One region of the Paenibacillus sp. J22R98 genome, then DNA from elsewhere that is predicted to be linked to it. Evidence: riboswitches for the same ligand, from Rfam matches in the RefSeq annotation. Region 1 holds a riboswitch; each other region holds the start of a gene.
What was found. A riboswitch is a leader RNA that binds a small molecule or an ion and turns the genes downstream of it on or off. The one in region 1 is predicted to bind cobalamin.
Positions count from the first base shown of each region.

Region 2: it holds a riboswitch for cobalamin, as region 1 does, so the genes downstream of both, AC50Y3_RS16160 (S-layer homology domain-containing protein) here and AC50Y3_RS15100 (DUF4430 domain-containing protein) in region 1, are expected to answer to the same signal.
Region 3: it holds a riboswitch for cobalamin, as region 1 does, so the genes downstream of both, AC50Y3_RS12875 (ABC transporter substrate-binding protein) here and AC50Y3_RS15100 (DUF4430 domain-containing protein) in region 1, are expected to answer to the same signal.

Region 1 covers NZ_JBXENW010000004.1:400,977-409,000, forward strand. The annotation lists gene AC50Y3_RS15090 (ATP-binding cassette domain-containing protein) at 1-1,332, opposite strand, end outside; gene AC50Y3_RS15095 (energy-coupling factor transporter transmembrane component T) at 1,305-2,195, opposite strand; gene AC50Y3_RS15100 (DUF4430 domain-containing protein) at 2,192-3,166, opposite strand; cobalamin riboswitch at 3,294-3,488, opposite strand; gene AC50Y3_RS15105 (tetratricopeptide repeat protein) at 3,580-5,142, opposite strand; gene AC50Y3_RS15110 (MFS transporter) at 5,402-6,634, opposite strand; gene AC50Y3_RS15115 (GTP-binding protein) at 6,677-8,024, opposite strand, start outside.
Region 2 covers NZ_JBXENW010000005.1:138,530-146,553, reverse strand. The annotation lists gene AC50Y3_RS16175 (GNAT family N-acetyltransferase) at 1-252, shown strand, start outside; gene AC50Y3_RS16170 (LysR family transcriptional regulator) at 456-1,397, shown strand; gene metE (5-methyltetrahydropteroyltriglutamate--homocysteine S-methyltransferase) at 1,420-3,690, opposite strand; cobalamin riboswitch at 3,860-4,052, shown strand; gene AC50Y3_RS16160 (S-layer homology domain-containing protein) at 4,197-5,873, shown strand; gene AC50Y3_RS16155 (S-layer homology domain-containing protein) at 5,937-8,024, shown strand, end outside.
Region 3 covers NZ_JBXENW010000003.1:574,382-582,405, reverse strand. The annotation lists gene AC50Y3_RS12885 (ABC transporter ATP-binding protein) at 1-736, opposite strand, end outside; gene AC50Y3_RS12880 (FecCD family ABC transporter permease) at 733-1,773, opposite strand; gene AC50Y3_RS12875 (ABC transporter substrate-binding protein) at 1,775-2,776, opposite strand; cobalamin riboswitch at 2,951-3,215, opposite strand; gene AC50Y3_RS12870 (heavy metal translocating P-type ATPase) at 3,255-5,471, opposite strand; gene AC50Y3_RS12865 (rhodanese-like domain-containing protein) at 5,602-5,910, opposite strand; gene AC50Y3_RS12860 (heavy metal-binding domain-containing protein) at 6,057-6,368, opposite strand; gene AC50Y3_RS12855 (DUF3889 domain-containing protein) at 6,424-6,765, opposite strand; gene AC50Y3_RS12850 (DUF4184 family protein) at 6,834-7,838, opposite strand; gene lepB (signal peptidase I) at 7,841-8,024, opposite strand, start outside.

The DNA.
Region 1 (8,024 bases):
AAGAGCCGCCTTCTGCTGTTCGCCTCCGGATAGATCATAAGGGTGCCGCTGCAGCAAATCCTGCAACCCGCATAATTCCGCCACGTAACGCACGCTCTCTTGGATCGCTTCCTTATGTAGCTTCCGTCCGGATAACACTTCCCGGAGATCGGCCCCTACGGTTTTGCGAACGAACAGCGCCTGCGGGTTTTGCGGCAACACACCCAGAAGTCCCTGATATTTCTCACTGTCCGGAAGCGTGTCAATCGGCTTTCCTTGGATCAGCACTCGACCGCGATAGGGCTTGCGCAGTCCCGCCATCAGCGATAGCGTGGTCGTCTTCCCTGTACCGTTACCGCCAACGATTGCATAGATTTCTCCCGGGTACACTTTTACGTGCAAGCCCTTTATGATGTCGAAAGCATTTTTATCGTATTTAAACCAAACCTCATCCACTTCTATAACTGGCTTCTGTCCGGTAGACACGACGGCTTCCTCTGCGATATACCTCTTGTATCTCCTTGTCTCAGCGAGTGTATGTAGAAAGTCTCGTCCCTCCCGAACGGTAATCGGACAAGGTAGAATATTGTCGATTTTTGCATATATTCTCACAAAGGAAGGCATGGCATTGAACATAGAATGGCCCAATTCAAGAAGCCTTAAGCCCACCTCTGTTGGCGCGCCGGCAGCGAGGATAGAGCCATGGTCCATAACGACGACCGTATCCGAGAGAGGAAGCACGTCTTCAAGCCGGTGCTCCGAGAGGATGATGGTGACGCCAAGTTCGCGGTTGATCTTAGCGAGGGTGGCCAGAAATTCCGCAGCAGCAATGGGATCCAGCTGACTTGTAGGCTCGTCCAAAATGAGGGCCTTAGGCTGCATAGTCATGATGGAAGCCAGATTGAGCAGCTGTTTCTGCCCGCCGGAGAGTTCGGTTACCGACTTATGAAACCAGTCCTGGATGCCGAAGAAGCTGGCCATTTCTGCGACACGACGCCGGATCTCCGAGGTGCTGCAGCCCAAGCTTTCGAGTCCAAAAGCCAGCTCATGCCATACCTTGTCCGTTACGATCTGATTGTCAGGCGACTGCAGGACATAGCCGATTTGAGCGACTTGCTCGCGCCTGTCTAAAAGAGGGAGAGGGGTCCCTTGAAATCGAATTTCCCCGCTTCGGCTTCCGTGAGGGGTAAGATCGGTTTTCAAATGACGGAGCAGTGTGGATTTGCCGCAGCCGGATTGTCCGCAGATCAGCACAAACTCACCTTGCCGGATCGTTAACGATAATTCGTCTAAGGCTTTCTTCTCCGAGCCGGGGTAAGCGAACGTTAAATGTCGGATTGCGAAAGCTTCCATTTCCTGTCCTCCCAGCTATTAATCATCATTGGCACTGCGCATAATACGGCGTAGGCCAGAAATAAGCTTAAGCTGAACGCCGACAAATCGACGCCGCGCATAGAAGGAAAGTACCTAAAGTACAGTCCTTTTGCCATTCCACCGGCGATCAAATATACTCCTAGCGCTGCGATGCCGCTCACCGCGATTCGGTCACGGCGGTTAAACAAAAAGAGGGAGAAGGCGGTTCTTCCCTTTAAGCCATAGCCTCTGCTCTTCATGGAGTCTGAGGTTTCGATGGCGTTCTCCAGCATCCAGGTCACCATGATCGACAGAATTCGAAAGCCGTGCTTGACTCTTATGAAGAAGCCGCCGTTAGTCGCATCCCTGCCGATACATTTCTGAGCATGAGACACCACGGCAAGCTGCGCCTTAAACTTTGGAACGAAACGCAGCACCATCGAGAAAATGAGCGACAGGACCGGAATCACAGTGCCGAAGAGGTAGATAAACTTATCCGAGGTCATGACCGCGTTATAACACGAGAACCAGCTAATGACCGTTACGAACATCGCGGCGGCTGCAATGCCGTAAGTAATCGATTCCAGCGTCAAGGGATTGCCGCTATGCAAATACGTTAAGATCGTAACTCCCTCGTGATTGAAAGCGGGATTGATGAAGGCTGTAACCAGCAGCATGGGCAGCATATACAAGAGTTGAAAACGGATCGCCTTGCGGCCATTCAGGTTGAGGGAGTACGCGATCGCGAAGATCAGAGAGATCGCTAAGCAGGCCGGATGCATGAACACCATAGCAAACAGGATGACTAGTACAAAGTACAGAAAATTGACGATCGGATGATAGCTGGAGAAGGCGTCCTTCATGGCTTTCCACCGCCGGATGTATCATATTGATCGCCTACATCGCGACCCAAATCGCATGTATACACCCACTCGATTACGTCGCCCTGCTTCAACTGATACCGGCTTGCGCCATAATTCGGGAACCACTCATTCACCTTATACATCCACCCCGATAACTCCCCGCAGTCGAATTCGTACAGGTTATTGATCCCTTCGATATAAGCGGAGTTGTACATCGGGGCATTCTCGAATTCCATCGGTATCTTGTTCTTCCTCATTTCACGCTGCAGCACGTTAAAGACGGACTCCCCTTCATAGAAAGTCACTTTCTGCGACTTGAAAATCACACCGTCCTTCGGTACAAGCTCCACCTTCTCGTCATCCAATTGATCCATATGATCCAATATCGCGGCACAGTTCACGGAGAGATAAGCTGTCATCACCTTATCGGAAACTTCAGCTTCCTGCGGCTCGACCGGTGCCGGCTTCCCTTCCGTGACGGGGTCGGTCAAATACGGATCCTTCCCTGCATCCGGCTTTATTGCAGGAGCCTTCGTGTCCGTTGAAGGAGGTTTGGCTGTTCCTTTTGCAGGCGTAGACGGCTTCGCCTGGGATGCGGTTGAGGAGGTGTTTGGCTTAGAAGGCTTCACCGATTGTTCGGTCTTAGGCGACGTTTCTATTCCTTCCTCGGAAGCAGCCGGCTCCTCCGATTCTTGTGCGGTCTCTTCGGAGATCGCGGGCGGCTTCCCCCCTGTCGAAGCTGGCTCTGACAGGTTCGCAGAAGGTCCTGTTGCAGGCTCGGATTCGGCGGTAGATGCCGGCGGTGCAAGCACGGGCGACTCCTCCGTAGTCTGATCCGTCACTTCCGCCGCTGTTTGCACGGTATTAGACTCACTCGTCTTGGTGGAAGTAGGCCCCCTGCTATAAAAAGCAATAATGAGGACGACTGCAACGATGGCTGCCGCTATAAATTTAGTCCTGATTGACTTCATGTCCATGCGTCTCCTTCTCTGTTCGGAACAACAAAAAGCCCCTGATTCATAAGAATCAAGGGGCAGCCGGCGTCGTCAACTACAAATAAAGACAACAAAAAAGCACCGCCTCCATCATCCGTAGAGTCTGTGAAATCCAATCAAGGCAGGTCTCCTGGCTATGCGTCAACGCTTCTCTATACCTTCCCGGCTCGTGGGGGCCAGTGGCAAATCCTAGATCAGCTCTTCATTTACAGTGGCGGGACCGCGCCGGATTCTCACCGGACTTCCCTATTAAGCAGCGCCTATCTACTAAGCGTGCACCTTGATTGTTCTATTCAATTGCTATTCATACTATAGAAGATCCATGCTTTTGTCCATCAAGCCAAACAAAAGGGCAACCGCAAGGGCTGCCCTTCTACTTTCAACTCGACTTACTCTTCTGCTGTCAGAGCTTGCAACAGCGCCAAGGCATCCTCATGCTCCGGCTCCAGAACGAGCGCCTCGCGCAAGTAGGTCATCGCCGCTTCCTTATCTCCCAGTTCATAGCTGCATATAGCCAGACAGAATAAGACAGTCGGGACAGACTCCTCTTCATCGGTCTCAATCGATAAGCTCAGGAACTCCTTCGCGTCATCGTAGAACTCCATCTCGAACAGCAACAACCCGGCATCAAGCGCCAAATCATAACGCTGCTCCATCACATAGAATGACGACCACATGATGTGTATGCCATTTTGAATATCCATCAGTTCTTCTTCGCCTGCCTCAGGCAGCAGAGCCGAAATCCGTTTCGTGCTCTGGATAAAGAACTCCGCGTCGTATCCGCCGAGCCGCCAGAAAGCCAAAATTTGCTGCAGCCCCATCGTGCCCAAATGCGGATCGACCCACTCCTTCAAGCTGAAGAACTCGTCCGGTCCAAAGCGATCAACAAACCGCCGAAAAGCCAATCTCGTATTGGCATACCGCGTTGGCGATTCCAGCATGAGAATACAGCCGACATTAATCGCGTTATAATGATGCTCCTTCGTAAAGAGCGACAATGCGCCTCGCTGCTCCAGCACATGTTGAATCGCATGATAGTTTGCCGTTAACGAGAAGCTGCCGTGATGAAAGAATTCCGGCGGCTCCGCAAGGTCCCAGTGCTCCAGCCGGTGATCGCCTTTATCCGCCGTGATCAGCAGAAACCCTGCCTGTGACAGCCGTTGGAGCCGATCCAAGCAGGTCAGACCGGCTACCGGGAACAGGATATATGAATCATCAAGCTCCTTCACGTACATCCGGATCAGATCGTGATACGGGTACGTTTCTGCTTGGTACTCCGGAGCCGGGCGATTCACGTAATTCAGCTTCATATGTTTGATGGTTTCTGACGTTGTAAGCTCTTTGAGATTATCCGGAAACTCGACACTGATATCGCACTCATAGACCTCGCCATCGCTGACATAAATCAACTCTTGCGGGATGACATCGAAGAAATAATTCGCGACGATCAGCAGCGGCTGCTTCAGGTCACCCGGACGTATCGTAGTTTGCGCTACAGCCAGATGCACCTCAGTATCCTGTACCGCGTCAAACCTTGCGAAGTCCAGCACGCCCTCTTGAATGAACGGCTGCATAGCGGGATGGTTCTGCCAAGCCAGTACGTTCTTCGCTGCCAGGTCGGTCATCACGTACCGGAAAGGCGGCAGCTCAATACCGGCATAATCGCGCAGCTCGCACAGTTTATGCAGGGTGTGAAATGCGAGGCGACCCGCACCCGCACCTAGTTCAATGATCGTAACCGGTTCAGTAAGATCCCCTGTGCCGGCCCGGTCTTGAAGAAAACCGAATATCATCTCCGCGTAAGAAGTAGCCATCATCGGATTACTCGATATATATTGCGGGACTTGGTCATTGTTCCAAGCCTTCATGCCTTCTTCTTCATAATAGTTGCGCTGCAGCTCCCATATCGGTGCTTCGCTGAAACGAAACTGTTGTCGTTTATTGTCTGCCATTCCGTGTAAACCTGCTTTCTGTGTCACCACTCGAGAATGATTATGGACGAAAGTATAGTCTCATTCACCTTGTCTCATCATAAGGCTTCCGAGGGAGGAGTACCAACAAATGTCGGATTTTAACCGGATACTAAGAAATTTGCTCCCATTACAATGCCCATACGCATGCGGAATATGTAGCTGCCCCTTACGAAATTAGCGAAAAGGACGCCGCAATAGGCGCCCTCCTCCCTGTAATCAGTATGTCGACGTAATGCCATTAGGCATGCAGCTTCTCGTCCTTCGGCAGGAAGATCGCGAGAATGCCGAGCAGCGGCAAGTACGCGCATAGCTTCATCATATATTCGATGCTCGTAGCATCGGCAATCCAGCCAAGAACGGCCGACCCCAAGCCACCGATACCAAACGCCAGCCCGAAGAACAATCCGGACACGAGACCCACTTTGCCGGGCAGCAGCTCCTGCGCGAACACGACAATGATGGAGAACGCCGATGACAGCACGAAGCCCGCACAGATACACATCACACAGGTCCAAAATAAGTCGCAATACGGCAGCAGGAGTGAGAACGGCGCCGTACCCAGAATCGAGAACCAAATGATATTTTTCCGGCCGTAGCGGTCGGCAAGCGGTCCGCCAAAGAATGTCCCTGCCGCAGCTGCGGCCAGAAATGCAAATAGAAATAACTGCGCATGCTGCACGGAAACCCCGAACGTATCCATGAGATAAAAGCTATAATAGCTGCTCAAGCTGGACATATAAATATGCTTCGATACCACCAGAAAAACAAGGATAACGATGGCCCACGTAATTTGTTTTTGCGATAATCCAATTCTCGAGGCAGCAGCTTTCTTCACGCTCGATGCCGCTTTCGACTTGGCTCCTGCGGGACGTAATTGCGGTGCATTATCCCTGTACCAACGCGCGACATAGCTCTGAATCAGAATGGCTGCGATTGCCGCGATGGAGAACCACAAGACGCTGATTTGTCCGAGCGGCACGAAGATCGCGGCACTCATAATCGGTCCAAGCGCACCGCCAATATTGCCGCCAACCTGGAAGATCGATTGTGCCAGCCCTCTTTGACCGCCTGCAGCCATATAGGCTACGCGCGAAGATTCGGGATGAAAGATAGCCGACCCGATACCAATCATCATAACCGCAAGCACAATATACGCATACTCAGGAGCTAATGCGAGCGCAACAACGCCCACCAGCGTAAAGCACACTCCGATCGGCAATATATAAGGCCGCGGGCGCTTATCCGCGTACATGCCGACCATTGGCTGGATAACCGCGGCTGTAATGTTCATCGCGAAGGCGATAAACCCGATCTGTTTATAGCTTAAATGCAGCGAGTCGCGCAAGATCGGAAACAGCGCCGTTACGGTGGATTGCATCGTATCGTTCAATAAGTGAACGATGCTGATCGCAAATATAATCGGAAAAACGGTAGCACCCACCGGAATCGCTTTGGTTAATGCTTTTGCCACGTTGAAGTCCCTCCCCTAATCAAGCTTAAGCCATCTAGCCGCTTATAATAAATGCATCTTCGCTTCTGCTTCATCCCAAGCGACCGTATACCCATGCCCCTTCGCGCAAAATATCGATGACGAGCTGTACAGCGGGTCCGCATCCTTGCGGTAATTCTTCCGCTCGATGACCGCTTGTTCATTATGACAACGATCATAACCGCCGAAGACGAAGTGCGCAATCCCTCTGCCATGCGTAAAAGAAGCCAGTTCCGTGCTGTAATCCATGAAAGTAGCGACGGGCACTCTGCCCGTTATGACCGCATGCGCAGCTGTTGTCACAGGCGGCTCGAACACGCCCGAAGCCCGCTGAATATCGGATAACACGCGGCCCATGTAGTCGATTTCCACTTTGATTTTATACTCGTAATAAGGCTCAAGCAGGATGTTCTCCGCCTTCTCCAAACCTTGCCTAAGGGCACGGAAGGTCGCCTCGCGAAAATCCCCGCCGTGCGTATGCTCATTATGGCCGGCGCCCGTCAGCAGCGTCACCCGTAAATCGGTGAGCGGCATGCCTGTTAACAGTCCATGGTGGTCGCGCTCATAGAGATGGGTTTTCACGAGATTTTGATTGCCGATGCTTAGATCGTTCGCATGACATTCGTTCATAAACGTCAATCCGCTGCCCCGCTCCCCCGGCTCCAGGCGCAAATGCACTTCGGCGTAATGCTTGAGCGGCTCGAAATGGCCATATCCGTTCACGGTCGACGTAATCGTCTCTTTATACAGAATCTCCGGACTGCCGAAGGAGACGGCGAATTGGAATCGTTCCTTAACGAGCTGCTCCAGCACTTCAAGCTGGATGAGCCCCATCACATGAATGTGGATCTCCTGCAAGCTTTCCTCCCAGATGACATTCAAGGACGGATCCTCGGCATTCAGCACCTGGAAGGCTTTGAGCACATCCTTCACATTCAACGACTCTGCCGCGAAAATCACCTTTGCCGTAAGCGTAGGTACCATATCATAGACCAGCTTATCCGAGTAGATGCCCAAGCCTTGCCCCGCCTCGGCGCTTGAAAGTCCGGTCACCGCAAACAAATCACCTGCCGAAATCTGGTCGACCGCTTGCGACTTGCTCCCGCTAATAAGAAGGAGCCGCGTCACTTTCTCGCAAATCTGATCTTCTCCATTCCCATAACAGAGCTCATCGCGCACCTTCAGCGTACCGCTCAAGGCCTTGATGTAAGTTAATCGCACGCCGTTAGGGTCATGACGGATTTTATAGACACGTCCCCCGAAAGGCGCTTGCTCATCATAATTCACTGTAGTCAGCTGATGCAGTTGATCCAGAAATTCGATAACGCCTGTGTCCTGCAAGGCCGATCCGCTTGCACATGGAAAAAGGCGG
Region 2 (8,024 bases), on a different contig from region 1:
GGACATGGAGAGATCAAATCCATGCGAACCTCGCTGCAGCATTTAAGAAAAGGAGTAGCGAGACGTCTTCTAGAACATATGATCGAAGAAGCCAAGAAACGCGGGTATACACGGCTAAGTTTGGAGACGGGATCGTTGGAATCCTACAACCCTGCTAAGAAGCTATATGCAAGTCTTGGTTTTGAAGAATGTGAGCCATTCGCTGATTATGTACTAGACCCTTACAGTATTTTCATGACGAAGGCATTGTAAACCACTGGTGCAACACCGGCGCGGTCCCGCCAATGATTTAAGGCGTCTTTCCCTATGTATCTACACAGGGAGGACGCCTTTTGTAATTGTTCGAGAAAGTCACTTCATCTGGAACTATTTAGGATTTGAATGCAGAGTTTAATAGACAAAACAAAGAGGTACCTATATTATGTGTTTAACTATCACTTTAAGGACGGATACGAATGACGTTGCAGCAATTAAAGTACATCCTGGCTATAGTCAGTTGCGGCTCCATTAGTGAAGCGGCCAAACAACTGTTTATCTCGCAGCCCAGCTTATCCAGTGCAGTTAAAGAATTGGAGCAGGAGATCGGTTTAGACATTTTCTTGCGTACATCCAAGGGAATTGCGCTTTCCAATGAAGGTGCTGAATTTTTATCCTACGCCCGGCAAGTTGTGGAGCAAGCAGAGCTGCTTGAGCAGCGCTACATGGATAAGAAACCAACGAAGAAGCTATGCTCTATTTCCACGCAGCATTATGCTTTTGCCGTCCAAGCGTTCGTAAGCCTCTTGAAGGATCTGAATACCAACGAATATGAATGTACGTTGCGTGAAACCAGGACCTATGAAATTATCGAAGACGTACGCAATATGCGCAGCGAGATCGGCATCCTGTATCTGAGCGACTTCAACCGGAAGGTCATTGAGAAAATCCTGAAAGAAAGCGGACTCCGATTCCATCCGTTGTTCGTAGCAGAACCGCATGTCTTTATTAGCTCCGAGCATCCGCTGGCCGATAAGACGATGCTGGATATTGAGGATTTGGACGAGTTCCCTTGTCTCGCCTTCGAGCAAGGGGAGTACAATTCGTTCCACTTCTCGGAAGAGATATTAAGCACGAGGTCATACAAGAAGAAAATTATGGTGAGTGATCGCGCGACATTATTTAATCTCCTTATTGGTTTGAATGGTTATACGATCAGCTCCGGTGTTCTCAATGAGGATTTGAACGGGGAAAATATTAAATCGGTGCGTCTGCGAACAGTAGAGAAGATGCAAATCGGCTATATTACGAATAGGAAAGCCAATCTGAGTCAATTAGCCACCGATTATGTTGGGAAGCTCGAAAGCATCATCACGGATTTTGGATACGCGATTCTAAGTCAAAAGGATGAACTCAATTGAGTTCATCCTTTTCTTGTCTGCATTATAAAGTAGCTCTGACTTCTTTCGCAGCTTGAACCAAGTGACGCAGACTTTCCCATGTTTCGGTCACACCGCGCGTCTTCAATCCGCAATCAGGATTGACCCACAGTTTGGCAGCATCGATTTTGTCTAACATGCGACTCAAGCCTTGCTTGAGTTCATCTACGCTTGGTATACGAGGGGAGTGGATATCATAAACCCCTGGACCGACCTCTGTTTGGAAGCCGCAATCGTTGATGGCATCGATTATGGCAAGATCCGATCGGGATGCTTCGAACGTAATGACATCGGCATCCATTGCATCGATATCACGAATAATATCGCTGAATTGGCTGTAGCACATATGCGTGTGGATTTGCGTGTCGGCCTGTACGCCGCTGTGCACCAATCGGAAAGCAGGGATGGCCCAGCTCAGATATTCGGCTTGCCAATCGGATTTCCGCAGCGGCAGCTTTTCTCTCAATGCAGCTTCGTCGATTTGGATAATCTCGATATGATTCGCTTCCAAGTCCAGCACTTCGTCTCGGATTGCAAGCGCGATCTGGAGCGCACTGTCTTTCAAGCTAATATCTTCACGAGGGAAGGACCAGTTGAGAATGGTGACCGGACCGGTCAGCATGCCTTTTACCGGTTTGACGGTTAAGCTCTTCGCATAAGCCGAGTACTCAACAGTCATTGGTTTGGAGCGGCTAATATCTCCCCAGACGATCGGAGGTTTTACGCATCTTGTACCGTAGGACTGCACCCAAGCATTCTCTGTGAAAATAAAGCCGTCCAAGCTCTCGCCGAAGTATTCGACCATATCGTTGCGCTCATATTCGCCATGTACCAGTACGTCCAAGCCAATTTCTTCTTGAAGGGCAATGCATTCCGCAATTTTATCGAAATTGAACTGTTTGTATTGCTCCTCGGTAATGGCACCTTTCTTGAAGGAGAACCGGTTTGCTCTAACTTCGGCTGTCTGCGGGAACGATCCGATCGTCGTTGTCGGAAGCGGCGGCAGCTTGAACTTACTATTCTGAAGCGCTTCGCGTTCTGTGAAGGCCGGCAGTCTCGTGAAGTCTGCATCCGTTAGCGTTGACGTTCTTGCTTGTACAGCCTCGTTACTTGCGAAACGGGTGTCGTTGAAGAGCTCTTCGTTTTGCAGGTAAAGGTCGGAGGCATACGGATTCGCGTGTTTCAAGATCGTTTTAAGGTCCGCAAATTCCTGAAGCTTCTCCTCCGCGAATGAGAAGTAGCGTTTGTTATTGACTGACAACTTTGTTTCGTTCTGCAAGGAATAAGGGACATGTAGAAGCGAACAAGAGGAGCTAAGCACCAGCTGCTTCGCTAGCCCGTTCAACTCTTGCACGATTGCCAGCGTGTTTTTGTAGTTGTTTTTCCAAATATTCTTACCGTTAACGACACCGGCGAACAGGACTTTATCAGCCGAGAATCCGTTTTGGCGCACGAGCTCGAGCGATTGTTTCCCTTCGACAAAATCGATTCCGATGCCATCGAATGGGAGAGCTTGAAGTGCTTGATAACAATCTCGCACGTCGCCGAAGTACGTTTGAACAAGAACTTTAACATTGCCTTTAGCGGATAGAATTTGGGTATACAGCTTTGTGAAGAGAGCAAGATCCTCTTGCGTCAGATCTGTCACAAGCGCAGGCTCATCCACTTGAACCCACTCGGCCCCCAGCTCATTTAGCTTATTCAGTACGTCAGCGTAAGCCGCAGCTGTTTCTTGAATGAAGTCGTTCGCTTGCTTGACGCCGGTATATTTGGCAAGCTTGAGCAACGTGAAGGCACCGATCAATACCGGTTTCGTTGCGATATGGAGCTGTTTAGCCTCTAAGAACTCATCGAACAGCTTCGTGCCCGCCAGTTGAATACTTGTGGAATCATCGACGATGGGAACCATGTAGTGATAGTTTGTGTTGAACCATTTTTTCATGGCCAGCGCTTTAACGTCACCTTGTGCCCCTTGATAACCTCTTGCCATAGCAAAATAAGTTTCTAATGGGCTGAGTCCCAGTTCTTGGTAGCAATCCGGAATGATGTTGAACAAGCAAGCCGTATCGAGCAGGCCGTCATAGAAAGAGAAGTCGTTAGACGGAATGAAGTCAATACCGTGCACTTGCTGTCTTTTCCAGTGGTTGGCTCTAAGTTCGACGCCTGTCTGATGAAGCTCATGAATTGTAAGATCGCCTTTGAAATATTTTTCGGATGCGAATTTAAGTTCTCGTAATGATCCGACTCTAGGATAGCCAATAAGTGATGTTTGCAATGTGAATCTCTCCCTGCACTGTGTGATGAGCTCATTATAGAGCGGGGAGTGCGCTATCGGAAAACACTTAAATACTATGCCAGGGTATAGCTTTTTACTATGGGGCGGTTCGCTAGCGATCCAATAGATGATAGACAAAAGCATCATTATTCTATAGTATGAATAGCAATCGAATAGAACGAGTCAAGGTGCACGCTTAGTTGATAAGCGCTGCTTAATAGGGAAGTCCGGTGAAAATCCGGCGCGGTCCCGCCACTGTAAATGAAGAGCCGATCTAGGATTTGCCACTGGCCCACAAGCCGGGAAGGTATAGAGAAGCGTTGACGCATAGCCAGGAGACCTGCCTTGATTTGATTTCACAGACTCTACGGAAGATGGAGGCGGTGCTTTTTTTTGTTGTCCTTATTTATAGATGACGCCGGCTGCCCTTGATTCTTAACGAATCTGGGGCTTTTTTGTTTGGCATTTCGCAGGCTGCTGTGGACCAAAAGTTGAGGAGTGAGCGTGTGAAAGGCAAGATGTGTAATCGTATTATCTCTATCTGCCTGACGGTATTGCTGTTATTTGCTGCTTTGCCTCTGGCGGCGAATGCGGCTAACGATCCGATCGGCGCCGTTCCTAGTAGCATCAAGGAAACGAGCTTGAAGCATGTAGACCGTGTAGTCGAGGAAACGGCCGAATACATGCTGACTGTGGTAAAAGATCCACAGGTGGGCTCCGTTGGCGGCGAGTGGGCCATTATCGGGCTCGCACGGTCCGGCTACAAAGTACCGCAAAGCTATTATGACAATTATTATAGCCATGTCGTACAAGCTGTTACGGCAACCAAAGGTAATCTTAGCGATAAGAAATATACCGAGTATTCTCGTATCATTCTGGCACTCAGGGCAATCGGCGCAGATCCTGCGAATGTTGCCGGCTACAATTTGCTCATGCCTTTAGGCGATTTTGACAAGACGATCTGGCAAGGGATTAACGGTCCGATATTTGCACTTCTCGCGCTGGATAGCGGCAATTACGAGATTCCCTTCAACGAAGCAGCAAGTACGCACGCGACCAGAGGGATGTATATTGATGAAATTCTGTCGCGGCAATTGGAGGATGGGGGGTTCGCGCTCACCGGAACGACTGCTGACCCTGACATAACGGGCATGGCCATCCAAGCTTTAGCTAAGTATCTGAATCAACCTGACGTAAAGGCTGCAACGGAGATGGCGGTTCAAACCCTTTCCCGCATCCAAGAAGACTACGGCGGTTATGCAAGTCTAGGCGTGAGAAATGCTGAGAGCACCGTGCAAGTGCTCATGGCGCTATGTGAACTCGGGATTCCGATCGATGATAGTCGATTCGTCAAGAACGGTAAAACCATTCTGGATCAATTGTTGACTTACTATACGAAGGGACAAGGATTCGGGCACACAGCAGACGGAAGTGGAGTAACGGGGATGTCGACAGAACAGGCACTGTACGGACTCGTTAATTATCAGAGAGCAGCAGCGGGTAAGCCAAGTTTGTACAGAATGAGTGATGTTGTTCCGTTACTGTCCTCCGATCATCAGGCTGGTGTTGGGTTGCCGAATAAACATAAAGATATTACACCCATGCCAGTCGTTGATCCCGGAAAAACCTTTTCCGATATCCGTACACACGCGAACAAGACTGCGATCGAAGCACTTGCTTCCAGAGGTATTGTTAATGGCGTTAATGATTCTGCATTTGCGCCGAATCAAACGATGACACGAGCAGAATTCGCCGGACTTGTGACAAAAGGTCTGGGTCTCGCACCGAAAGCGACGCAGGTTTTCAAGGATGTCCCGGTTACAAGCTGGTATGCCGGTGCTGTAGGCACAGCTTACAAGTACGGCATTGTGAACGGAACGTCAATTGGTCTCTTCTCGCCGAGTCGTACAATATCCAAGCAGGAAGCTGCTGTAATGATCGCGAACGCGGCCAAGTTATGCGGAATGGATATATCACTTAGCGTTTCGGAAACGAGAGATATGTTGGCCCAATTCGGCGATTACCCGAAAGTGGCGGAGTGGGCGAGATCTGCGCTGGCATTCAGCTTCCGCGAAAACATTCTGTCTCAGAATGTACTCACCATAGAACCAACCGTTGCTGTGAAAAGGGCTGATATCGCAGAAATGCTGTACCGCATGCTCATTGCTGCAAAACTGCTTTAAAGAGATAGAAGGATAGAACGATTGATTGATTGATTAATAGAGACTAAGAAAGTAGGCGAGACCATGCGTTCCAAACTGTTGAAGTCATTAGCTATTATCGTTACATCCATGATGCTGGTATTGTCAATCACTGCCGGCCTCGGTCCGGTAAAGTCCGCGCGAGCTGCGGCAGCGTTCGATCTCGAAGCCACAATTGAAGCTGCATCGAGTTATTTCCAGAGTGACGCAACGGGAGTCGGTACCGATTGGGGGGCGATCGGATTGACAAAGGCGGGTAAAAAGATACCCGATACCTTCGTTCAATCTTTAGTTAATCGCGTTAAATATAGCCAAGGTGAATTCGATCGCGTTACTGAATTAGAACGCACGATTATGGTGTTAACGGCTGCTGGACAAGATGCAACAGATATCTCGGGCATTGATTTAATTGAGAAACTTTATAATAGTGACAATATGACAAACCAAGGCATTAATGGTCCAATATTCGGATTGATTGCGCTGGATACTGGACACTACCAGATACCAACAACAGCGAAGTGGACCAGAGAAGCTCTAGTCGACGTCATTGCCTCTCGTCAAAATGAGGATGGGGGATTCTCGCTCAGCGTCGGCAGCAATAGCGATCCGGATCTAACAGCGATGGCATTAATCGGCCTTGCACCCTACGCAGACAATGCAACTGTAGTGAGTATGGATTTGCTTGCAGATCTTACAAACTGGCTTTCCGCGAATCAATCGCCTCAAGGCGGGTATGTCGTTACTTATGGAAAAGGTATGCCTTGGGAAAGCACCGTCGATTCCAGCGAGAGTGTATCGCAGGCGATTATCGGCTTGACTGCCCACGGCATCGATCCAACCGGCCCAGACTATATGAAGAATGGAATTACGCTGCTCGACAAGCTCATGCAATTCCGAATGGAAGATGGTACGTTCACGCATACGGCAGATATGCCAGTATCGAATGGAATGGCCACGGAACAAGCACTGCAAGCGCTCGATGCTTATAAGCTATTCTTAGAAGGACATGGTGAGCGGTTATACGATTTCAGCGGCACACTGCCTGGTCTTGAGCCCATTGCCGCTGCGCCTGTGAAGATCCGTGTGGAAGGGCCGGAGCGAAATCAATCGTTCTCCGAAGGGACGGTAACTGCAGCTACCCCTCTAGAGGCGTTAAAATCATTGTCGGACGCGAGCGGACTTGAACTGAAGATCTCATCGAATTGGGGCATGCTCGCACTAGAAATCGAACAGATTGCGTACGACCATTATAATGGCGACTACGGCAGTTGGGATTTCGCGATCCATCGCGGCAATGAATGGTTGACATCGTCGGACGGTGCAATCGATCAACTTCAATTGAAACCTTCGGATAACCTTCTGTTCTATTACAAGAATTACGATACCGTTCCGATAGACACGATCCAGGTACTGCCTGAATCAGGAACATCGCTCTATGAAAACCATACATTCGAAATCCGAGTTTACAAGTTAGGCATGGATTACAGCACGTTTAAGCTAGTCCCGGTACAGGCGGAAGGCGTAAATGTCGAAATCGTCCGCGATGGTGAAACGATCACCACGCAAACGACCGGTGCTGAAGGCACGGCGCGATTTGACGGGTTGGCTGCAGGAAGCTATACCGTATCCGTATCGAAATTCGTACCTGACAGCGCACCTGCAGTCGTACATACGACAATACCGCTGGAAGTGAGAAGCGGAATACCGCCGATTGAATTGCCTCTGCCAAGCGGAGATCAAGCATCCATTACAATTCCATCTGATGATCGTCCCTATATCATCGGCATCTCCGATTCGGATTCGCGGAAACAGATTGCTATCACGATTCCGGAACAAAATCAGTCGTTAGTGATGTTAAACTTGCCGCTCGCCACTGATTTGCCTGCCATCGAGGCGAAGAAGGGGAACTTAACGTTCAGCATACCGCAAGGGTCGCAATTCATTAGCGGTGATGGATCTTCTTTGGAGCTGTTAACCTCTAAGAACAAATCGGATTCCGTGCTGGTTAGCCGCGTACAAACCTTAATTCCAAGTGGCTCATCGCTAGATCGACTGAACGAAGCGATAACGATTGGCGGTGGAGTCGGAAGAGTCGAGTTCGATTCGTACATGACATTGACCTTTGCAGGCTTG
Region 3 (8,024 bases), on a different contig from region 1:
CCGGATGCGGCAGCACGATGGATCTGGCGCCAAATACCGTTAGAATGAGCTCAGGCCGAATGACTTCCGAAGGAGGCCCAAAAGCTTCTATGCCTCCATTATGTAATACGAGCAATTCATCGCAGTAATGCGCAGCCAAATTCAAATCATGCAGTACAGCAATTACTGTAAGTCCCCGCTCGCGCTGCCACTTCTTCACCGTATCCAGCAGCTGGACCTGATAGCCGATATCCAGATAAGTGGTCGGCTCATCGAGAAGCAGCAGCTCCGGCTCCTGCGCCATCACTTTTGCCAAAGCAACGCGCTGACGCTCGCCTCCACTAAGCTGATCGATCCGTCGATGCTGCAGTTCAAGCAGTCCCATGGCTCCAAGTGCATCGTCGACCACATCACCGCTGCCGGAGGTTTCCTCACCCAGCCAATTCTGGTAGGGAAAACGCCCCATCGTGACTACCTCTCGAACCGTAAAACCAACCGCCGGAAGTCCGCCTTGCTGCAGCACGGCGACCCATTTCGCCAGTTCTTTGCGCTTATATGCAGCAACTGCCTGCTCCCTCAACCACACTTCGCCGGAAGTGGGCGGTTCCATTCCTGTTAGCAGCTGGAGCAACGTAGATTTACCGACGCCATTGGGACCGATAATGCCGTACATTCGACCTTCCCGCATCGAGAAACTAATCTCGCGCAGAATTTGCTTGTCCGCAATTATTTTGGATAATCGCCTTGCTTCGATCATGCCTGCGACCCTCCTTGCAGCACCTTGCGCCGATAGAGCAGATAGGCAAAGAACGGTGCACCGATAAGCGCCGTCACCACGCCAAGCGAAATTTCTTTCGGGCTGAGTGCAGTCCGAGCGAGCGTATCCGCCCATAGGAGATAAATTGCACCACCTACGGCAGACAGCGGAATAATCAAGCGATAATCAGGACCGACAAGGAGGCGCAGGAGATGAGGCACAACTAGCCCTACGAATCCTACTACACCGGCAATCGAAACCGCAACAGCCGTCAATAAAGTAGAAACGATAAGAACGATCAGCTTCGTACGCTCAACATTTACACCTAAATGCGCGGCATGTCGCTCACCCAGCACGAATAAATTGAGATGCTGCCCGTAACGAATCATCACCGGCAGCCCGACAATGAGAAACGGTACGATCAACCGGACATGCTCCCAGCTCCGTGCGCTAAGACTGCCCATTAGCCAGAATAAGGCTTCGTTAATAACGCCTTGAGACATCGAAACCATGAACGTCACGAAAGCGCCAAGGAACGCTTGAACGATTACACCGGACAAGATTAGCGTCTCGACGTTAATCGCACCTCTTGCTCGCGAGAGTGCAAATACAATAATGAGTGTAATTATTCCTGTTGTGAACGCGACTAGCGGGACAGTCCATAAACCGATTACCGTCTGATAACCAAATACGATCATAAACGCCGCGCCTACCGAGCACCCTGTTGCGACACCAAGGGTAAACGGATCGGCCAGTGGATTTCGAAGCACACCTTGAAACCCGGAACCGGCAAGCGCCAAACAAGATCCGACAAGCATGGCCAATACGACTCTGGATAATCTCAGCTGAGTCACAATTGCAATATCGCTTGCATCATAGAGACCACTCGGATCTTCCATCCATGGCAGTTGATGAATCAGAATTCCCCAAACGCTCAGCAACGGCAATCTGGATGAGCCGATAGACAAACTGACGACGACGGATACAGCAAGAAGGAGCATCGCTGCTCCTCCATAAACATACAGCTTTTTTCTCATCTTACTTGAACAGATCCGGATGCAGCTTCTTCGCTACCTCCAGCAGCCCATCGGCTAGTCGAGGTCCGACACGGGTCAACGGATCCTGATCAACTTCAAATACTTGCTTATTCTTAACGGCATTAATCGTTGCCCAGCCCGGTCTAGTCTCAATCCCGGTTAGGATTGGATTCTTCTCACCTTCGGCAAGCGTCATGGAAGCATAGATAATCTGATCCGGATTCGATTTCACGACTGACTCGGGATCAATCTCGTACCAGCCCTGCTCGCTTGCAATGTTAACACCGCCGGCGAGAGTAATGAGTTCATCCAGAAACTCTCCTTTACCGACTGTCCAGCCCGGTGCGAATTCCAAGTACACATTCCGTTTCGGAGCATCTTTAACGGCATTAATAACCTGTTCTCTAACTTGCTCCATATGAGCCGTAACCTGTGCGGCTTGATCGTTCTTATCCAAAATTTCACCGATCTGCTTCACCTTCTCCATGACTGCATCATACGTCTTAGGATCTGTTGCAAATACCGGAATTTGAAGCGAACGAAGTTTATCGACAACGGCTTTTCCCATTGTATAGGAGGCGAGCACAAGGTCTGGTTTAAGCGAAACGATTTTCTCAATATCGGCGTCCATGTCGCCGATCTTCGGCAGACTCTCCGCTTCCTTCGGATAGTTGGAGTAATTATCTACCGCAACCAGAGAGGGCCCTGCATCTACAGCATAGACGATTTCCGTCTCACTAGGCAGCAGCGAAACAATACGCGCGGGTGCCGACTGGAACGTGAGCTCCGTACCCGTTACATCCTTCAACGTCAGCGGATATACCGAATGTTGTGCCGCATTATTTGTAGTTTGATTCTGATCAGCCGAGTTGGCGGTATTACTCTCAGTGGCAGCTTGAGTTCCGTTATTTTCCTTCGAACCGCAAGCAGCTGTAATCAACAGCAGCGCGGCCATGGTTATTAGTAATGCGATTTTAGTTAATGGCATTAATTTTGATTTCATTTGATTCATACTCTCCCTATTCTATAATTGCGTACAAGAAGAAACGGCTGTCATTCTAAAATGACACAAAAAAAGCATTTCCGACTTGAGCGTCAGAAATGCTTACGTTCCTTAGAACATCAGCGGGCAATACAAAACTGCCCATCTCCAACACCTCCCTAAGTCCTCGTAGGTAGCGTTCATTCTGAACAGGCAGGTATCCTGACTTGAAGCTTCTGTCATCAACGTCTTCCCAAACGATCCCATCGTTCAGTGACTTCGTATTGATGCATTGTCGACCGCAGATGGACGAGCATACCTCCATCCAATATCGACGCTTCTTACAGTGGCGGGTCCGTGCCGGTATTGCACCGGTCTTCCCTTTTAAGCTAAGCTTGCGCGATTCTTCAAATGCTTGAATCGACGGCATACGCTTAGCACCTGTTCCTAAACTATGAAATTGTGCTTGAGTAAATATACCATCACCTATTTAAGATGTCTATATTTGGCCTCGTTTCCGAAGAAATCGATTCATTTGGCCGTTTAAACGCAATGCATTAAATACGACCGAGACCGAGCTGAGTGCCATAGCTGTTCCGGCCATCCACGGCTCTATGCCGCCCACTGCTGCAAATGGGATCACAATGGAGTTATATAACAGCGCAAAACCTAGATTCTGACGGATATTGCGTACCGTCAGCCTACTGATTTGAAACGCCTCATAGATGCCTGTCAGACGCGAACGAAGCAGTGTCATATGCCCGGCATGAAGCGCTGCTTCCGTACCGCCGCCCATCGCGATGCCGACGTCTGCGGCCGCAAGTGCAGGAGCATCGTTCCAGCCGTCACCGGCCATTGCGATGACTCTATCTTCCGCTTGCAGCTCCCGAATGAGCTCCGCCTTGTGCTCCGGCAGCATGGAGGCATGAACATCTTCCTTTGCAATGCCCGTGATCCTGGCTACGTTCATAGCTGCTGACGGATGATCGCCAGTGGCAAGTAGAATCCGAATCCCCTCGGCTGCCAGCGCGGTCACCGCATCTGTCGAGGAGCGCTTTACTTGATCCGTGAAGGCAAACGCACCTGCGCACTCCCCGTCTATCGCGGCATAAATGACCGTCTCCCCGAGTTCTTCTTTACGATTGACGAAGCTTAACAAAACCCTGTTCATCGTCCAGTTCCGCTCAGCGGCAAAACCTGCATTTCCGATTTCAACCCGCTTACTCTCCACGACAGCCTCAATCCCCTTACCAGGGAACGAATGATATGCCGTTGATTCCGGAATGACTAACCCAGCCCTCTTAGCGGCCGCCTTTATTGCTGATGCGAAAGGATGCTGCGAATCTGCCTCAGCCGATGCCGCTAAGCGCAGCAGCGCACTTGGTGAACCGGACAATGCGGATACTTCCGTTAACGCAGGTTTGCCTTCGGTTAACGTCCCCGTCTTATCCAGCACGATTGTATCTAATTGAGCCAGACGCTCCAGCGCGCCGGCTTCCTTCATTACAATGCCGCGGCGAGCAAGCTTACCGGTAGCCAATACGAGTGAAATCGGCGCTGCCAAGCCAAGTGCGCACGGACAGGCAGCCAGAAGCACAGCCAGCGCGTGAAGCGACGCCTTCCCCCAATTGCCCGGCTCAAGCCAAATTAGCCAGAGAAGCAAGGTAGCTATAGAGAGCAGCATCATGACAGGTACAAAAATAGCCGATAACCGATCTACCCTTCTCCCGATCGAGGACTTCGTCGCTTGAGCTTGGCGCGTCAACGCCGCAATCCGGCTTAACATCGTATCCGGCCCTGTCGCCGTGACTCGAATTCGCAGCTCTTGTCCGCGAACAATTGTACCCGCGTACACTTGATCGCCGGCAGACCGCACAACAAGTGCGCTCTCGCCTGTTAGGAATGATTCATCCATCGTCGAATGTCCTTCGACGATGATGCCATCAGCAGGGAGAGGTTCGTTAACCGCTGCAATAAGGTGATCTCCGATCCTCACTTTGGCGAGAGAAGTTTTCTCCCTGCTGCCACCGCGAATGACGATCGCTTCATTGGTTTGGAGCGCGGCATAGCTGTCGCTTTCCTTCATAACCCGCTCCGATGCGGACGCCTCCAGCAGCTTGCCGAGCAGCACGGCGGTTATGACCACCGCAGACGTTTCAAAATATAACGCTCCCCCGGTCATCATGGAGATATAACTGTACGCGAACGCAGCCGTAGTCCCAATCGCAACGAGTACATCCATATTCGCCGTTCGTTCTCGAAGGGCGTAGAATGCCCCAATGTAAAACGGCATCCCGATAAAGAACTGCACGATTGCTGCAAGCACAAACTGAAGCAGCGGCTCTTGAATAATCAACGGAACCGGAATGGCTTCCAGCCATGCATAATGATGCACCATCGTCCATAGCAGCGGGATCGTGAAGAGCACCGCTACGAAGACGCGCACCTTAAGCGAGTCGAGTTCAGATGTGCCGTCACCATCCTTCCCGTAGAGGAAAGCATGAAATCCAAGCTGTCCGATTCGTTCTATAATGGATGTCGGTGTCGTTTGTTCCGGTGAGAAGGTGATGTAAGCTGATTTGGCCGCATAATGAACGGATACACCGGATACGCCTGCCAGCTTGCCTACAGCCCGTTCGATACGGGTTGCACAGGCTGTGCAGCTCATGCCGTGTATTCGCAAATCAAGCGCTTGGTCTCCGTGTTGCTGCTGCATAAGGAACCTCCTAAATCAAACAAACTAGCTGTCCTACTCTCCACTATATGGCAGGGTTGTTCGACTCATGATATAAACAAAAAAAGCACCTTCGCGCAGCAAGCGCGAAAGTGCTCTCTTGATCCATACGCTATTCCCCGGTAGCCACTTCACCGGGCCAGCTCAGCATACCGCCGAGCACATTAACGACCTCATACCCTTGCGCAGCCAAATAATCACAAGCTTTGCCGCTGCGATTGCCGCTTCTGCAAACCATATACAGCGGTTCCTCGAAATCATTCAATTCCCCTAGTCGTTCGATGAAGACGGAGAGCGGGATGCTCACCGCTTCTTTAATGTGACCGGATTCCCACTCATCAGGTTCCCGAACGTCGATCACGCTCAATTTCTCGCCTTCCCGCAATCGGGTTTCCAGTTCACTTGCTGTTATTTCTCCCATTTCCTGCAATCGCTCCTTAACGCATAATATTCAAACCTATACCTGCATTCTACTCCTCTGGCAGGCCCAATGTCCATCCAGAGAACGACATAAGAAAGAGCAGCTTCCGCTACTTCCCGCGAACGCTGCTCCTTCCATCCATTTCGTTAAATGCGTACCGCTGTCCCGCTTACTGCAACCATAAGCATACCTTCACGTACGACCTCATAATCGATATCGATGCCGACAAGTGCATTTGCGCCAAGCCTTGCAGCTTGACTCTGCATTTCACTAAAAGCAACGTCACGCGCTTCCTTCAGCTTCGTCTCGTAAGCACCTGAGCGTCCTCCGACAATATCGGTAATGCTGGCAAACAAATCACGCATTATGTTTGCACCCATAATCGCTTCCCCGGTTACAACACCAAGGTATTGCTGAATCGGATGTCCTTCAATCGTAGGCGTAGTCGTTACTATCATCGAAATCCCTCCCAATCGGTATAGTGAGTCATACGTAAGAAGTCAGTCCTTGGATTCAAATCATGGATGAAAAAGCAGGCAAGCCATCCACTTTCCCGTCTTCCATAAATTGAATACGAACGACTTTCTCGCTATGCTGCTCAAACCAAATGCGAACGGTCACTTCGAACTTGCGGGAGCCTTTGTTCAGCAGCATGCGAAACGTTTCTGTCATCATGCCCGCTTCCTCCACTTTGCGCCCGACATGCTTATAATCCACGATTTCGGCATGATAGCGGTGCATCGTTTCTTTCATCGCGAGTCTGCCCCACTTTGCGTACGGCGGTTCCGCAGAAACAGGGGTTACGGCACAGAGCAACATCATACAAGTCATCAATAGAATAATTAATGGTCTCATTCTTCCACCTCCATAGTCTAGGCGATGGTAGAATTCCCCAATTCGAGCCCGTTCATGCATGCTTAATCTTATTGTTTCAACTGGAATGCATCTTTGACCACATGCTGGCTTCTTATCAAAATCCGACATGATAGCAGCAGCGCGGCACTCCAGCACCATAGAAATCCATTCCAGAGCGGATCAAAGACTCCCTTAGGCGGATGAATAAACTTATAAGGGATACCGTCTGTGAATAAAGTGTCTCTTAGGTTGGAACCGACTCTGAGCGCAAGAATAGCCGCAACGATTAGTGCAAGTGACACGAGCGCATGCCACAATTTCTGCTTCTTCACGGCCCAATAGAGCAGTGAAGCCACATAGAATCCGAATAATAACGAAGACAATGGTGCCACAACAACGAGACTGACGAAATCATGCCTGTGGATAACCATCGTTTTGAACTTGTAAGTAATCATTGTCGTGGCGAGCATCACTAACCATAAGGCAATTTTCGTGCTTGGAGCTGCGAGCTTTTCTTTAACCGTTGACCGTGTCATGCCTAAGAAGCGAAAGTATCGATACAAGAGCATCAGTCCCGGTATAAACAGCCCCACCAACGAGAAGTCAATCTGCAACTGTGCATATAATGGCTCTCCGTTATGATATTCGCGCAGGAACGAGAACGTCTTGACAAAAATACCGCCTTCATGCGTCCAAGCATCCACAAACATATGGGTCCAATAACCAATGAATAAGGAAATGAGAAACACAATCCACGCGCGCATCGAATCTAACTTCCAGTCCACGCACATGCTTTTGACAAACTGGTCCATTCTCCCGAACGACGGTAGAAACTTCGGCAGCACCGGCTTGATCATGAGATGAAACACGAATGCGAAGGCTAAACATAAGGGCAAACCTTGAACCAGAAAACCTACTATTGAATGTCCAATACTCTCGTAGGGCTCCATGGCTACAAAATACTCCATATCAGGCGACATGCTTCCCAGGATAAGTCCCGTAACGCTTACCCATGTTGGCTTTATTCGTCGTAGCGGAACCGCAAAGAGCGGATGTGCAAATGTAAAAGGCACGGTTAATCCAACCCGCCGAACTTATTCAGCGGCCATAGACGGAATACTGCTCGGCCTTCCACGCTGGATAAGGCGATAGGGCCTAATACGCGGCTGTCTTGACTGTTTTCTCGATTATCGCCCATTACGAATACGGTGTTAGACGGAACGGTGTAGGGCATTCCCAGCCCGTTTGAGAAGGTGAGG